Linked DNA regions of Catalinimonas alkaloidigena. The protein of the gene in region 2 binds, or shares a complex with, the protein of the main gene of each other region. Links are inferred from orthologs where the notes say so. Each region holds a gene or a part of one and is shown on either strand. Other genes may lie near its edges.

Region 1 (7,359 bases), on a different replicon or contig from region 2:
GGCTGGACAACCAGACGTACGTGTTTGAGGGAAAGACGTCGCTGAACGATTTCTGTAAAGTGGTGGACGTCGATCCGCTTCTGTTCGAAGAAGTAAAAGGAGAAAGTGAATCGCTGGGCGGGCTATTGCTGGAACTTAGTGCGAAACTTCCGCGTGCCGGTGAAACCATCAAGTACGAAAACTTTGTTTTCCAGATCGTCTCTGTCAATGCCAAACGCATCAAGCGTGTTAAAGTCCACATTACCGAAAGTGATGTTTCTAAAAAAATCGTGTAGCCTGGGGCTGCTGGTGGGGGGGCTGTTTTTGTTTTCCTGCAGCCAGGAATATACCCCGAAGCCCAAGGGATTTAATCGAATCGATCTGCCAGCGCCAGCGTTTCAACCGCTCGAAACGGGACATCCCTATACCTTCGAGTTTTCGAAATACGCCTACGCTACCAAAGACACTACGGGCCTTTCCGAGCCGCATTGGATCGACATCGTCTACCCGGATTTCGGGGCCCGTATTTCCGTAACGTACAAGTCGCTCGAACAGCCCAAAAACCAACTGGTCGAACTGACCGAAGACGCGCGGCGCCTCACGGCCAAACACCAGATCCGCGCCTCGGCCATCGACGAGGCGGTGCTGCAAACCGCTGCCGGCCAGCCGGCCTACGTGTTTGAACTCAGCGGCGAAGTACCCAGCCAATTTCAGTTTTACACCACCGACAGTACCGAGCATTTCCTCCGAGGCGCGCTTTACTTCCAGGTAGCGTCAAAGAACGATTCGCTGGCCCCTGTCATCGATTTTATCAAAAGCGACATTGTGCACATGCTCAACACCCTTCATTGGACTGAGTAGCGCTATTTTTGGGTATGCATCCCGGTTTTTTTAATACCAAGTTAGAATACCTCCGTGGGGTTGGGCCGCAAAAAGCCGCTACGCTTAACAAGGAACTAGAGCTGTTCACCTACGGTGACCTGATCCAACACTACCCGTTTCGTTACGAAGACCGCAGCCGGTTTTACGACATTGGCGATCTGACCGACGACTTGCCGTATGTGCAGGTGAAAGGCCATTTAGTCTACAAAGAGCTGATCGGGGAGGGGCCCAAAAAACGCCTGATGGCTCGCCTGCGCGACCAGACCGGCGAGCTGGAACTGGTTTGGTTTCAGGGCATCAAATGGGTACAGTCGCGTCTGAAACTCCAGCATGAATACGTCGTGTTTGGAAAAGCCTCTTCGTTTCAGGGAAAGTTTAGCATCGCTCATCCGGAACTGGAACTCCTCGCTGAAGCGCAACCTACGGCCGGATTTCTACAGCCAGTGTACCATACGACCGAGACGATGAAGCGCCGCTTCCTTGACAGCCGGGCGTTAGGGCGCATCATGCGGACGCTGATCGAACTGGCAAAAGACAAGATCCCCGAGACGCTGCCGCATCATCTGATTGACAAATACCGGCTGATGTCCAAGGCCGAAGCCATGATGAACATCCACTTTCCGGAACGCGAAGATTTGTTACAAAGGGCGCGGTTTCGTCTGAAATACGAAGAGCTGTTCTACGTGCAGTTGCGGTTGCTGCGCCAGCACTCCGTTCAGAAGGAAACGTTTCGGGGCTACATCTGCAGCAACGTGGAATTGATCACCCGTTTTTACAACGACCATTTGCCTTTTGATCTGACCAATGCGCAAAAGCGCGTGATCCGCGAAATCTTTCAGGATTTTAAGTCGGGGCGGCAAATGAATCGTCTGTTGCAGGGCGACGTGGGCAGTGGTAAAACCATTGTGGCGTTCATCTGCATGCTGCTCGTGATCGGCAGCGGCTACCAGGCATGTATGATGGCCCCGACGGAGATCCTGGCAGATCAGCACTATACCTCATTGAAGGAATTTGCCGAAGCGTTAGGGATCGGCATCGGAAAGTTGACGGGCTCCACCACCAAACGCGAGCGGGCTTACCTGGACGAAATGCTGCAAAACGGACAGATTCAGATCCTGGTAGGTACTCATGCTCTGCTCGAAGACTGGATCGAATTCCCGAAGCTAGGCTTATGTGTTATCGACGAACAGCACCGTTTCGGAGTAGCACAGCGGGCCCGCTTGTGGGGCAAAAACCCGGAGATGCCGCCCCATGTACTGGTGATGACCGCAACGCCCATTCCGCGCACCCTGGCCATGACGGTGTATGGCGACCTGGATGTGTCGGTTATAGACGAGCTGCCGCCGGGCCGTAAGCCTATCCGCACAGTTCACCGCTTCGACAAGCACCGCCTGCGGGTCTTTGGTTTCCTGAAAAACGAGATTGAAAAGGGACGGCAGGCCTACATTGTGTATCCACTGATCGAAGAGTCGGAGACGCTGGATTACAAGGACTTGATGGATGGCTACGAAAGTGTCAGTCGTTATTTTCCCGATTATCCGTTAAGCATTGTGCACGGCAAGATGAAAGCGCGCGAGAAAGATTACGAGATGGCGCGCTTCGTGAAGGGAGAAACCAAAATTATGGTAGCCACGACCGTTATCGAAGTCGGCGTGAACGTTCCCAATGCCTCGATCATGATCATCGAAAACGCTGAAAAATTTGGTCTGTCGCAATTGCACCAGTTGCGCGGCCGGGTAGGGCGGGGGGCTGAGCAGTCGTTTTGCATTCTGATGACGGGCTATAAGATCAGCAAAGAAGGAAAGATCCGGCTGGCGACAATGGAACGCACCAACAACGGCTTCGAAATTGCCGACATCGACCTGAAACTGCGCGGCCCCGGCGATCTGTCCGGCACGCAACAAAGCGGCGTGCTCAACCTGCTGGTAGCCGACATCGCACAGGATGGCAAGATTTTGCAGGAGGCCCGCCACGACGCCCAGCAGATCATTGCCGACGATCCGAACCTGAGTGCGCCCGAGCACCAGCCCATTCGTCACCACATCGATTCGCTCCGAAAAGATGCGACAAACTGGAGTCGCATTAGCTAACCTTTTTTCCCGTTCCTGACGTTACATCAACGGAACCTCTCGGTGGGTTTTTCTGTACGTACTTTAATCTGATTTCCCTTGCAAGTCACTGATTTTCTACAGCTTTATAAACAGGATCCGCTCGTTCAAACGCTGGCTGAAAAGCTGCGCGCGTCCAAGTCGCCGCACCTGCACCTGAAGGGGCTCATCGGCAGCCTCGATGCCGTGGTGGCGGCGGCGTTGTTCGAACTGCGGCCGTCCACCTTTGTGTACGTATTGCACGATCGGGAAGAAGCGGCCTACTTCATGAACGACCTCCAGTTCCTGTTGCCGAAGCGTCCTGTGCTGATGTTCCCGACGTCGTACAAGCGGGCGTATCAGTTCGAAGAAGTGGACAACGCGAACGTGCTGCTGCGGGCCGAAGTGCTCAACCACCTGAACGAACACCGCATGGTGGGTTCACACATCGTGACGTACCCGGAAGCCCTGACCGAAAAAGTGATTAACAAGCGGGCGTTAACCGAAAATACGCTCTCGGCCAAGGTGGGCGATCAGCTGGACACCAACTTTCTGAACGAGGTGTTAAGCAGCTACGATTTTGAACGAACCGATTTTGTGTACGAGCCTGGACAGTACGCCATCCGCGGGGGCATCATCGATGTTTACTCCTTTGCAGGCGATCTACCGTTCCGCATCGAATTGTTTGGCGACGAAGTGGAAAGCATCCGTACGTTCGATCCCAACACGCAACTGTCCGTCGAGAAACGCGAGTCGGTCGCCATTACGCCCAACGTGCAAACCAAACTTACCGGCGAAAGCCGTGAATCGTTTTTCGGCTTCGTGCCGGACGGGTGCGTAATTTGGTACAAAGACTGGGACTTAACGCTCGACATCATCGGGCAGTCGTTCGAGAAAGTACAGCAGGTGTTTGACCAGATTCTGGAGAAAAACGGCGAACGGGGTGTAGCGTTGCCACCCGATCACCTCTACGAAACGCCGACCAGCTTCGCGAAGAATGCGGCGGCTTATCCCCACATCGAGTTCGGAAATCGGTTTTCGCGTGAAGGAAGTGCGGCCGACGTCATTCAGTTCGAGGCGCATCCTCAGCCTTCCTTTAACAAGGATTTCCAACTGCTGGCCGATAACCTGGCCGAAACACAGGCGCAGGAATTTGTCAACATCATCACGGCCGAAATGCCGAAACAGACGGAGCGACTCCAGACTATTTTTGAAGAGTTGAACCCGCATCTGAAGTTTCAGCCGCTGAACATTTCATTGCGTCAGGGGTTTATCGATGATCTTCAGAAAATCGTCTGTTATACCGACCATCAGATTTTCGATCGTTTTCACCGGTATCATACCAAAGATCGGTACTCCAAAACCAAGGCGCTTACCCTCAAAGAACTGCAAAGCCTGCAACCTGGCGATTACGTTACTCACGTTGACTACGGCATCGGACGGTTTGCCGGGTTGGAAAAAGTAGAGGTCAATGGCAAAGCGCAGGAAGCCATTCGTCTGGTGTACCGCGACGACGATTTTCTGCTGGTGAGCATCCACGCACTGCACAAAATTGCGCGTTACAGTGGTAAAGAGGGGGGACCGCCGCAGATCAACAAACTGGGTTCGGCCGAGTGGGACCAAAAGAAGTCCAAGACAAAAAAGAAAGTCAAGGACATTGCGCGCGAGCTGATCGAACTGTACGCCAAACGCAAAGCAGCCCCCGGCATTCACTACGCTCCCGACGGCTTTTTGCAGGCCGAGCTGGAATCGTCTTTTATCTACGAAGACACACCCGACCAGGCCAAAGCAACCACCGATGTTAAAAACGACATGGAGCAGCCATACCCGATGGACCGGTTGGTGTGCGGCGACGTCGGTTTCGGGAAGACCGAAGTGGCGATTCGGGCGGCCTTTAAAGCAGTAGCGAACGGCAAGCAGGTTGCTGTGCTGGTGCCGACCACCATTCTGGCGTTTCAGCATTTTCGGACGTTCAGCGAACGGTTGGAGCGCTTCCCCGTCACCATCGATTACCTGAACCGTTTCCGGACCTCGGCGCAAAGCCGGGAAACGTTAAAAAAGACAGAGGAAGGCAAAGTAGACATCTTGATCGGGACACACCGGCTGGTCAGCAAAGACGTAAAGTTCAAGGACCTGGGTCTGCTGATCGTGGACGAGGAACAAAAATTCGGGGTGAAGGTAAAAGACCGCCTGAAGGAAATGCGGGTCAACGTCGACGTACTGACGCTAACGGCCACACCGATTCCCAGGACGCTTCAGTTTTCGCTGATGGGAGCGCGCGACTTGTCGATCATCGCCACGCCTCCGACCAACCGCCAGCCCGTCACGACCGAGCTTCACGTTTTTAATGAGGAGTTCATTCGCGACGCCATTAGTTTTGAACTGCAGCGGGGTGGGCAGGTATTCTTCGTACACAACCGCATTCAGGACATCGACGAGATCGCCAACATCATTCTTCGGTTGGTGCCCGACGCCAAAGTCGGAGTGGCACATGGGCAGATGGAGGGGGCCAAGCTTGAAAAGATCATGATGAAGTTTATGGACGGCGAGTACGACGTGCTGGTCTCCACCAACATTATTGAATCCGGTCTGGACATTCCGAATGCCAATACCATTATTATTAACCGCGCGCACATTTTTGGTCTGTCGGACCTGCACCAGATGCGCGGCCGCGTGGGGCGCTCCAACCGGAAAGCATTTTGCTATCTGGTCACCTCGCCGGTTTCCATGCTCACGTCCGATGCCCGCAAGCGGCTGCAAACCCTGGAAGAATTTTCGGAATTAGGCGATGGCTTCAAGGTAGCCATGCGCGATCTGGATATCCGCGGGGCGGGAAATTTGCTGGGCGGTGAGCAAAGCGGTTTCATTACCGACCTGGGCTTTGAGATGTATCACAAAGTGCTTGACGAAGCCATTCAGGAACTGAAGGAGAGCGAATTCCGGGATTTGTTTCAACACGAGATCGACTTGAAGCCGGAAGTCCCTGTGCCAGACTGTTCTATCGAAACCGATATGGAAATAATAATTCCAGAGTCTTACGTGGCAAGCATCTCCGAACGGCTCAATTTATATTCAAAACTTGACAGCATTAAAAACGAGGCAGAGCTGGAGAAATTCGTAGCGTCCATGACCGACCGCTTCGGAGCATTTCCGCCCCAAGTAGAAGATCTGATCCGCACCGTACGGCTGCGCTGGAAGGCGGAACGCGCTGGTTTTGAGAAGCTCGTATTGAAGGAGAACGTGATGAAAGGGTATTTTCTACCTTCTGATCAGGAAGCGTATTACAAATCTGAAACGTTCGGCCGCATTCTCGATTACGTACAGCGCCATCCGAAGACGTGCCGCATGCGCGAAACCAGTAAGCGGCTGATCCTGACAGTACAACACGTCAATTCGATCGAAAAAGCGGCCACAATTCTCGATCAGATGGTGTCAATTTTAGAAACTAGTTCCTGATCTGACATCCTGTAACTCAGGCGGGTTCTACATTCCAAACGAGAACTTACATCGTTTTTCGGGATCGAAAACAAAACCTTACTTTTACAAAGTGATTAGGGCGAACTCCCTATAATTTTCTGATCATTACGGCGTTATCCGTAAGCATTCTATTATTATGAGTCTTTCCCTAACCAGGAAGATGCACAAATTAAACAGGTATATGAGCAAAATCACCAGAGCAACCCAATTCGGGTTATCCGTTGCGGCGGCGGCTTGCCTTTTATCGGCTTGCTCGAAGCAACACCCAACGGCAACCAACCCTGGGGGCGAGAGCACAGCAACAGGTTTGGCGTACAACGACGACGAAGGATTTCAGGTAGAGGATTACCTGGAGCAGCCCGAAGGGCCTAACCTGATTCTGATTGAAGGCGGGCGTACAGTGCTGGGTTCTTCTGAAGAAGACATTATTTATTCACGCGACAACTTGGAGCGGACGGTAACCATCCCGACGTTCTACATGGATCAGACCGAGGTGGCCAACATCCACTGGCTGGAATACCTGTTCTATGTACAGCGCGACTCTGCCGAGGAGGTGTACACGGCGGCCCTGCCGGATACCACCGTTTGGTTGTCGGATTTGGCGTACAACGATCCTTATGTAGATCACTACTTGCGCTACCCCGGTTTCCGGTATTACCCGGTAGTAGGAGTTACCTGGGAACAGGCCAACGACTACTGCAAATGGCGTACGGCCGTTGTAAACCAAAAGTTAGCCGAAGATGCAGGCATCGAAGTTCCGGAAGGTGGCGGTCGTATTCCGCTGGAATCGGGCGTTGTGTTACCGGCCTATCGTCTGCCTTCTGAAGCTGAATGGGAATACGCTGCACAGGCGTTGATCGGTACGCAGTATGGCGACGAAAACCAGACGCACAAACGTATTTATCCTTGGGATGGCCATGCGCTCCGTAACCCT
Region 2 (8,441 bases):
AAGCGGCGGGTCTCCAGCATGGGTGGGGGTACCGAAACCTCCATCCGGTAATTGCGGAACCACTGGCCGCGGACTTCTACCTGTTGCGCCTGCACCACCCGAAAACCCATCGACTCGAATACCGGACGCGCCGTAATGCTGGCTTCGGTCGTCACGCGCGCGAGGCGTTGCGCAGCGGCGTGGTGCAACAACCGGCCAAGGAGCCGACTGGCGATTCCGTTCCCCTGATGGTCGGCATGGACAAACAAAACATCCAGATAGCCTTCCGCCGTCAACGAAGCCATCCCGGTGAGTTGTCCCCCCTGTTCCGTAACCAGAAAATGGTGTTGGGTAAGTCGCTCCTGCCACCGGTCCACGTTTTCACTGCCGGCCGCCCAGGCCGCTACCTGCGCCGCGTCGTAATGGCGGATGCTGACGTTTCGCACCGTATGGGCGAAGAGGGTGGTAACGGCCGGAAGGTCGGCCAGGGTAGCACGGCGTATCATACAAACAAGAATCGTAGGCGGAACACGCCGGGCAAGCCTGCGGCTCGGTTACTGCACCAGGTAGTTTTTTACGCGCTTCAGGTTGAGCTTGATGTTATCGCGCAGCGAAAGCACTTCGTCGCCTCCCATAAAGATGGACTCTTTATCTACGGGCATGTCCGGCAACGCGTCGCCGGCTTCCACAATGCTGTGGTAACAATTCATCGTCAGCTTGCCGCGCGTTGTGCTTTCGCCGAAAACCGCGTAGCTGGCGCGCGTGACGTAGAGGGCATGAGACTCTGGCAAGAGCACTTTCTTTTTCATGTCGTCCATCACCTTGGCATTGGGAATGTCGTCGGCAAACTGCTCGAACAGGTGGCGAATCACCTTCACCCGGACAAACTGATGAATCCAGATCTGCTCGTAATTCTTCCGCCGCAGGTACACCTGCCCCGACACGGCCTTCAACCGCTCCCGCCGCAGGCCGACGCCGTCGAGCATGCTCCGGCACCGGCAAAACAACAACCCGTCGCTTTTGACGGTGGGCAAAATCATGTCGTTCATGAGCTGCCGAATGGCGGGCACGTCCAGCCAGACCGGGTACTTGTCGTCGATGCACCAGTAAATCCACTCGTCGTCAGGAAGGTCCTGCAACAAGGCCGTAACCGTACCTCGAATGTCTTTCGGAGCCTCGATGTAGTCGTGCCGGGCGTCGTTCTCTCCCGCCAGTTGCTGGTAAGGAATACGGAACTGAAACGGATGGTCGGGCCAGAGAAAATTGTATTTGTGGATCATGTGATCCGTTAAATGCCGATACTTATCGTATGTCAGAACGACTGCTTTCATGGAAACACTAGCTGGTAAATCGAGTAGGGAGAAGATCGGGCAGTGGTGGGCAGAGGGTCTTTTCCAAAAGCTCCTAACGCGGTGATTTCCATTCTGTTACAACTAAATAGCGAAATTCGTGCGCGGCTCCGTCAAGTTATCCGAAGACTCTTGTTTTATCTTTTCATAGTGCCAGCGCAGGGGGGCGCATCAGGGCGCCGTACGGGAGGCCCCGCTTCCCGGCAACTGCCCGGCTTTTGAGGCCATCCGGGTTTAAAATGTTACGCCCTGTTTTATTTGGATCGTACTGAATAAAGTTCCTATTTACTCTACCATTCATAAACCTAGTTACCCGAACATGAGATCTTTCCAGGGAATTACTGATCCGAGGGAAGCGACACCACCCGCCACCCGGCTGGATTTCTTTTTTCTGTCCCTCATGCGCGACCCGCGCGATCTGCCGTTTGTTCATCTGACTCTGAAAATCTGCCTCACCATCGTGCCGCTGGGCATTCTCCTGTTTATGCCGTGGCTGACCGGCCTCGCCTGGTGGGGCGTGGCACTGCTCTACTTTTACCTGAATAATCTGGTGTTTAAAGGGCCGTTCGGACTGATGCTGCACTGCACCAGCCACCGCCCCTGGTTCAAGAAAGAATACGATTGGCTGAATTACTTTTTGCCGTGGATCGTGAGTCCGTTTTTCGGCCAGACGCCCGAAACGTACTTTGGACACCACATCGGCATGCACCACCCGGAAAACAACCTGGACGAGGACAAAAGCACGACGATGTATTACCAGCGCGATAGTTTCCGGGGCTTTTTGAAGTACTTCGGGCTCTTTATGGCCGTTGGCTTCGTCGATCTGTTTAGCTACCTGAAAGCCAAGAACCGCAGCCGGTTGGCCTACAAAGCGCTGGCTGGCGAACTAAGCTTTTTTCTGTTGTGCATCGGTCTGGCGTTTGTGAGCCTCAAAGCCACGATCGTGGTGTTTTTGCTGCCGTTTTTCATCTTCCGGTTTATCGCCATGCTGGGCAACTGGGCGCAGCACGCTTTTGTCGACGCCCGCGATCCGGGCAATGCCTACAAAAACAGCGTTACCTGCATCAACGTCCGCTACAACCACAAATGCTGGAACGACGGCTACCACATCGGGCACCACATTCGCCCCGCTCTGCACTGGACGCAACATCCGGATTTCTTCCTGAAACATCTGGACGAATATGCCGAAAACCAGGCGCTGGTCTTCGAAGGGCTGGACTTCGGACGCATTTTTATTTTGCTGATGCGCAAACGCTACGACACGCTGGCCAGCCACCTTGTCAACGTGCACGACGCCTTCGAGAACGACGAAGAAGTGATCGCACTGATGAAACGGCGCTGCCAGCGCATCCCCCGCCCCGAAGCGCGCGAACTGGTACATTAACCTACCCGCCTTCAAAGCAAAAGCCGGCCCTACGTCGTAAGGTCGGCTTTTGCTTTCTGGCCTCCGCGCCAGCACCAGGCACATGCGTGGGAACCGCTGTTACGCCTGGCCCAGCTCCAGTTTCAGGAACTTGCCGGTATAGCTTTCGGCAGCGTTGGCAATTTTTTCGGGCGCGCCTTCGACCACGATGGTGCCACCGCCCGCACCGCCTTCCGGCCCCAAGTCGATTACGTGGTCGCAGACCTTAATCACGTCCAGGTTGTGTTCGATGATCAGTACCGTATTGCCCCGGTCGGCGAGCTTGTTCAGCACGTCGAGCAGGTGCTGGATGTCCGAAAAATGAAGGCCCGTGGTCGGTTCGTCGAGGATGTAGAGCGTCTGCCCGGTATCGCGTCGCGAGAGTTCGGTCGCCAGTTTCACGCGCTGCGCTTCCCCGCCCGACAGGGTCGTGGCGTGTTGCCCGAGGGTGATGTAGCCGAGGCCCACTTCGTGCAGGGTCTGGATTTTCCGGAGGATTTTCGGCTGGTTTTCGAAGAATTCCACGGCCTGTTCTACCGTCATGTCGAGCACGTCGGCGATGGACTTGCCTTTGAACCGCACTTCCAGCGTTTCGCGGTTGTAGCGCTTGCCTTTGCAGGTTTCGCACGGCACGTGGACGTTCGGCAGAAAGTCCATTTCAATGAGTTTCATGCCCGCCCCTTCGCAGGTTTCGCAGCGACCGCCCTTCACGTTGAACGAGAAACGGCCCGGTTTGTAGCCCCGGATCTTGGCCTCGGGCAAGGAAGAAAACAGCGCCCGGATGTCGGTAAACACGCCGGTGTAGGTCGCCGGGTTGGAACGCGGCGTCCGCCCAATGGGCGACTGGTCCACTTCGATAACTTTGTCCAGATGCTCCAGGCCCTTCACCGACTTGTACGGCAGTGGGTCGCGCTTCGCGTGGAAGAAGTGCTGGTTCAGGATGGGGTAGAGCGTATCGTGCACGAGCGACGATTTGCCCGAACCGGAGACGCCCGTGACGGCGGTCATCTTACCTAAGGGCAGCGTAAACGTGACGTTCTTCAGGTTGTGGCCCTTCGCACCTTTGATCACCAGCTTTTTGCCATTGCCTTTGCGACGTTCGGCCGGCACGGCGATTTCGCGCTGGCCGTTCAGGTAGCGCGCCGTGAGGCTCTGCTGCTGGAGAAACTCCTGGGGCGTGCCCTGTGCCACGACGTGCCCCCCGTGCCGCCCGGCACCCGGCCCGATGTCGACCAGGTAGTCGCAGGCCAGCATCATGTCTTTGTCGTGCTCTACCACGATCACCGTATTGCCCAGATCGCGCAGGTCCTGCAAGGCTTTGATCAGCTTCACGTTGTCGCGCTGGTGCAGCCCGATGCTCGGTTCGTCGAGGATGTACAACACGCCGACCAATTGGGTGCCGATCTGCGTCGCCAGACGAATGCGTTGCGCCTCTCCGCCCGACAAGGTACGGAGCGGACGGTCCAGATCAAGGTACTCCAGGCCCACGTCGATCAGGAAGCCGATGCGCTTCCTGATTTCTTTCAGCACTTCCGAAGCGATGCGGCGCTGGCGGTCGTCGAGGCGATCTTCCAGCCCTACGAACCACGCGGCCAAGTCGGAAATGTCGAGTTGCGCCAGTTCGGCGATGTTTTTTCCGTCGATCAGAAAATGGAGCGACTCTTTCTTCAGGCGCGCGCCCTGGCAGTCGGGGCACGTCTTGATGCTCGTAAAATCGCGCACCCAGTCGCGAATCTTGTCCGATTCCGAGTCCTGCTGCTTTTGCAGAAAGGAGATGATGCCGTCGAACTGAATGTGCCACGACGTGCCGGGATATTTCTTGGAGGGCACCGGAATAGCCTCGTCGGTCCCGTGCAGAATCGCCTTCATCAGCTCCTTCGGAAACTGCTCGATGGGCGTCGACAGGCTCAGTTTGTAGCGCTTCAACAGCGTCTGCAATTGTTTGAAGATCCAGATGTCGCGGTATTCGCCCAGCGGCGCAATGCCCCCCCGGCTGATGCTGAGCGTGGGATCGGGAATGATGGAATCTTCCGTAATTTCTTCGATCTGCCCCAGGCCGTTGCAGGTCGGGCAGGCCCCGTAGGGGGAGTTGAACGAGAACAGGTTCGGCGCGGGCTCGTCGTACGACAGGCCCGATTTCGGGTCGGTCAGGAACTTGGACAGCGTCTGCACATTGTCGTCGCCATCGAGCGTCATGATGATGCCCTTGCCGTGGTTCAGCGCCGTGTTGACCGACTGCGCAATGCGGAAGCGATCTGCCTCACGCACCACCACCCGGTCGATCACGATCTCAATGTCGTGCACCTTGTAGCGGTCCACCTGCATTTTCGGGACCAGCTCCTGCACCTCGCCGTCGACGCGCACCTTCGTGAAGCCGCTCTTGCGCAACTGCTGAAACAGTTCGCGGTAGTGGCCCTTTCGGCCCTTAACCACCGGGGCCAGAAGCGTCAGCTTCTGTCCGTCGAGCGTCTCCATAATGTGGTTGATGATCTGGTCTTCCGACCGCTTCACCATGCGCTCGCCCGTCAGGTACGAAAACGCTTCGCCCGCCCGCGCAAACAGCAGACGCATAAAATCGTAAATCTCCGTCGTGGTGCCGACCGTCGAGCGGGGGTTACGCGACGTGGTTTTCTGTTCGATGGAGATGACCGGACTCAGGCCGTTGATCTTGTCGACGTCGGGCCGTTCCATGTCGCCGATGAACGACCGCGCGTAGGCCGAAAAACTCTCCATGTAGCGGCGCTGTCCCTCGGCGTAGACAGTGTCGAAGGCCAGCGACGACTTGCCGCTGCCGCTGATCCCCGTAATCACCACGAGGCGGTTCCGCGGAATGGTCAGGTCGATGTTTTTCAGGTTGTGTTCGCGCGCGCCATAAATCTCGATCGACTCGTGGCCGGTGGCATCAGAAACAGAAGAAGTCGTGCCGTTTTGGGGCAGCGTGGTGGTGGTGTGGTCAGGTGCGGAAACGTCGTTTTTCAGCAGCATTCAGGATACAAACAGTGGGAGACTAACTAGGTACGGAAAAAGTCCCGGAAAGAGACAAGTATAAACAGAAAAAGTAAGGCACAGGTTCGGGAAAAACCAAGATTTGCTGACGAAGGGCAACCCGAAAAGACTGAACCGGATTTTCACCCGATTGAAGTCGCTTTTCCGAAAATCTCCTGGTTGTGATGGGGTTAAGCTATTTTGAGTGAAGTGAAGAAAAGACGTTATGTTCGTTCGACACGATGGACAAGAAAGCAAAGGAAGAGTTCTGGTTCATGGAGCGGTTTCTCGATTTATGCCCCGCCTTTCCGAAAGGCGAACTGCGTAAGCTGGCTCCTACGGAAGAGCCTCCCGATTTTCAATTTCTTGTGAGTGAGACACAGCGACGTTGGGGAATTGAACTTACACAACTCCACAACGAACCCTATGGCCACGACAAATTCTCGCAGAAGCAACGTCATGAAATGGAGGAGGAAATCGTACGACGTGCGGAGAAGCTGTTTCTGGATAACATGAATCTCCCTATGAATGTAACTGTCAGCTTTAGACGAAGTGCAAACTTCCCCAAACGAGAATGGGATGCCGTAGGAAGCGAGATAGCAAAGATTGTTCTTAAAGGTATTCTTGGCCATAACCTCAATGAATCTTTCCTCTTTTCAGTCGAGCATCCCTTGCCAGCTTATTTGTATGATATTCGAGGGTACTTTATACCAAGCATTACAGAGTCTGTTTGGTATAACAGTATGAGTAAGGCTGTTCCAGACCCCAAGCCTGACCAAATTCTAGACATCATTAGGTCGAAAGAGCGAAAGATTGCCAATTACAAGGTTCAGTACCATCGTAAATGTCTTCTCATTGTAGAAGGCATGGTTCCCTATTCGTGGTTTGATGATTTTTCAGAAATCAGAGACATGGTGATACCCACGTTATTTGATCACGTGTACATTTTGCACACCAGTGACGGAAGAACGCCTATTTCTGAACTGACTGTAAAACGTCCTGAGTGACGCGATAAACCCTTCTTTACCAACCCAATCTGCTTTCTGCCCGTTGCTTACACCAAGCTTCGGTATACTTTCTTACTTTTTGTTGGTCTATGGACGCCTCTCTCCGCAACTTCGGGCGGAAGCTCGGTTTACTGTTCTTGATTGCCGTCGCCCTCCTGGCGATTCAGTTTCTGACCCACGAACTGTTGCTGCTGTTTGCGGCCATCATGCTCGCGATTCTCTGGCGCGGTACGGCCCGGTGGCTGCACGCCAAAACCCGAGTGCCGGTCGGGTGGGCGCTGGCGCTGACCATTCTGGTGCAGTTTGGTGTGATCGCCGGGTTGATCGCGCTGCTGGCCCCGAACGTGGCCGAACAGGTCAGCCAGTTGTCGGACCGGCTACCGCAGATCGTCGACGAAGTGAAAAGCGCCGCCCAGTCGTCGTCGGTCGGCCAAATGCTCTGGAAACAACTGCCCGATAGTTCTGAATGGCTGGGGGGCGATTCGCAGCAGATCACGCAGCGTGTATTCAGTTTCTTTACCCTCACACTGGGGGCTGTGTTCGACGTGGTGATCATCGTCGTACTCGCGACTTTTCTGGCCATCGATCCGCTGCTGTACGTCCGGGGCTTCCTGCGGCTCATCCCGACGGAACAACGGCCCCGCGCGGCGCAGGTGTTGATTACGCTGAACATCACGCTGTTCCGGTGGTTTATCGGCAAGATTCTCGACATGACGAGCGTCGGCATCATGACGGCCATCGGGTTGTGGGCACTCGGCATGCCGCTGGTGCTCACGCTTTCGCTGATTGCCTTCTTCTTCTCGTTCGTGCCCAACCTCGGGCCGCTGCTGTCGGCCGTGCCGCCGGTGCTGCTCGCGTTTGTGCAGAGCCCCTCCATGGCGTTGTACGTCGCTCTGCTCTACCTGGGCATCCAGGCCTTCGAGAGCTACCTGATTACCCCGAATATCCAGAAGCACGCCATCCAGATGCCCCCGGTACTGCTGCTGGCCGTGCAGGTCTTTTTCGCCAAACTACTGGGGGCACTAGGGTTGCTGCTCTCCACACCCATTCTCGCCACGGTGATGATTTTGGTCAAGATGTTGTACGTGAAAGGAACGCTGGGCGACCAACACCTGGACGTGGCATTCGAGGAAGAAGCTGCCCGGCGCAGCCACGCGCTGCTTCCGGAAGAACCCTCTGCCTGATCTTTTGCCAATCGTATTTAATCGGCGGCGTGACTCGGCTCGGCCTCGGAAATTTGCATGGGAAACGCGTCCCGCGCCCGCTCAACCAGCTGTCGGTCGTGCCAGGACGTTTCCGGCTCCAGGGCCAGGTACTGTTCCACCGAAAGGCCCAGTTCTGCCGCGCGCAACTCGTGGAAGCGGCTTGGATCTGGTCCAGTGTGGTCTGATATGCTTCGTAGGAAGTGCCCCGGTCGGCTTTGAGCGAGAATACGGCCGTCTGCGGACTCTCCCGACAACTCAGGTTCATTCCCACGGTTGGACAGAAACCGCCTGACGCGGTCGTGCAATTCCGCCACCTCCGGGCGTTCGACACACAACCTTGCGCATTTCTTCCCGCCGCCGTTCATCGTATTACCTTCCTGGTTATCTTCAGATGTCTATGCAGCCTACCCTTGCCCGTTCGTTCCGTCTCTATCGCGATGCCTACGTGGGTCATCCCAAAGAAATCTGGGCGCTGGCCGTCCTGACGTTCCTGAACCGGGTGGGCACGATGGTG

The links. The genes of interacting proteins can lie anywhere in the genome.
Region 1: the proteins of uvrA (region 2) and mfd are in contact, whole or in part, in a crystal structure (PDB 4DFC), measured with the Escherichia coli proteins. The link is inferred for Catalinimonas alkaloidigena from one-to-one orthologs.

Annotation. Positions count from the first base shown.
Region 1 is NZ_FNFO01000003.1:678,780-686,138, forward strand. The notes cover bases 2,704-6,604. They hold mfd (transcription-repair coupling factor), read left to right. Parts: upstream 2,704-3,029; coding sequence 3,030-6,404; downstream 6,405-6,604. Other genes in these bases: recG (ATP-dependent DNA helicase RecG), read left to right, coding at 2,704-2,951. Outside these bases: gliding motility-associated protein GldE, read left to right, coding at 1-275; gliding motility lipoprotein GldD, read left to right, coding at 253-840; more of recG, read left to right, coding at 855-2,703; gliding motility lipoprotein GldJ, read left to right, coding at 6,607-7,359. UniProt on the Escherichia coli protein: Couples transcription and DNA repair by recognizing RNA polymerase (RNAP) stalled at DNA lesions. Mediates ATP-dependent release of RNAP and its truncated transcript from the DNA, and recruitment of nucleotide excision repair machinery to the damaged site.
Region 2 is NZ_FNFO01000017.1:16,128-24,568, forward strand. What follows is about bases 2,612-6,062. They hold uvrA (excinuclease ABC subunit UvrA), read right to left. Parts: upstream 5,716-6,062; coding sequence 2,812-5,715; downstream 2,612-2,811. Other genes in these bases: BLR44_RS26970 (fatty acid desaturase family protein), read left to right, coding at 2,612-2,712; BLR44_RS26980 (hypothetical protein), read left to right, coding at 5,958-6,062. Also shown: BLR44_RS26960 (GNAT family N-acetyltransferase), read right to left, coding at 1-485; BLR44_RS26965 (hypothetical protein), read right to left, coding at 534-1,259; more of BLR44_RS26970, read left to right, coding at 1,648-2,611; more of BLR44_RS26980, read left to right, coding at 6,063-6,722; BLR44_RS26985 (AI-2E family transporter), read left to right, coding at 6,812-7,906; BLR44_RS29005 (hypothetical protein), read right to left, coding at 7,924-8,073; BLR44_RS26990 (MFS transporter), read left to right, coding at 8,325-8,441. UniProt on the Escherichia coli protein: The UvrABC repair system catalyzes the recognition and processing of DNA lesions. UvrA is an ATPase and a DNA-binding protein. A damage recognition complex composed of 2 UvrA and 2 UvrB subunits scans DNA for abnormalities.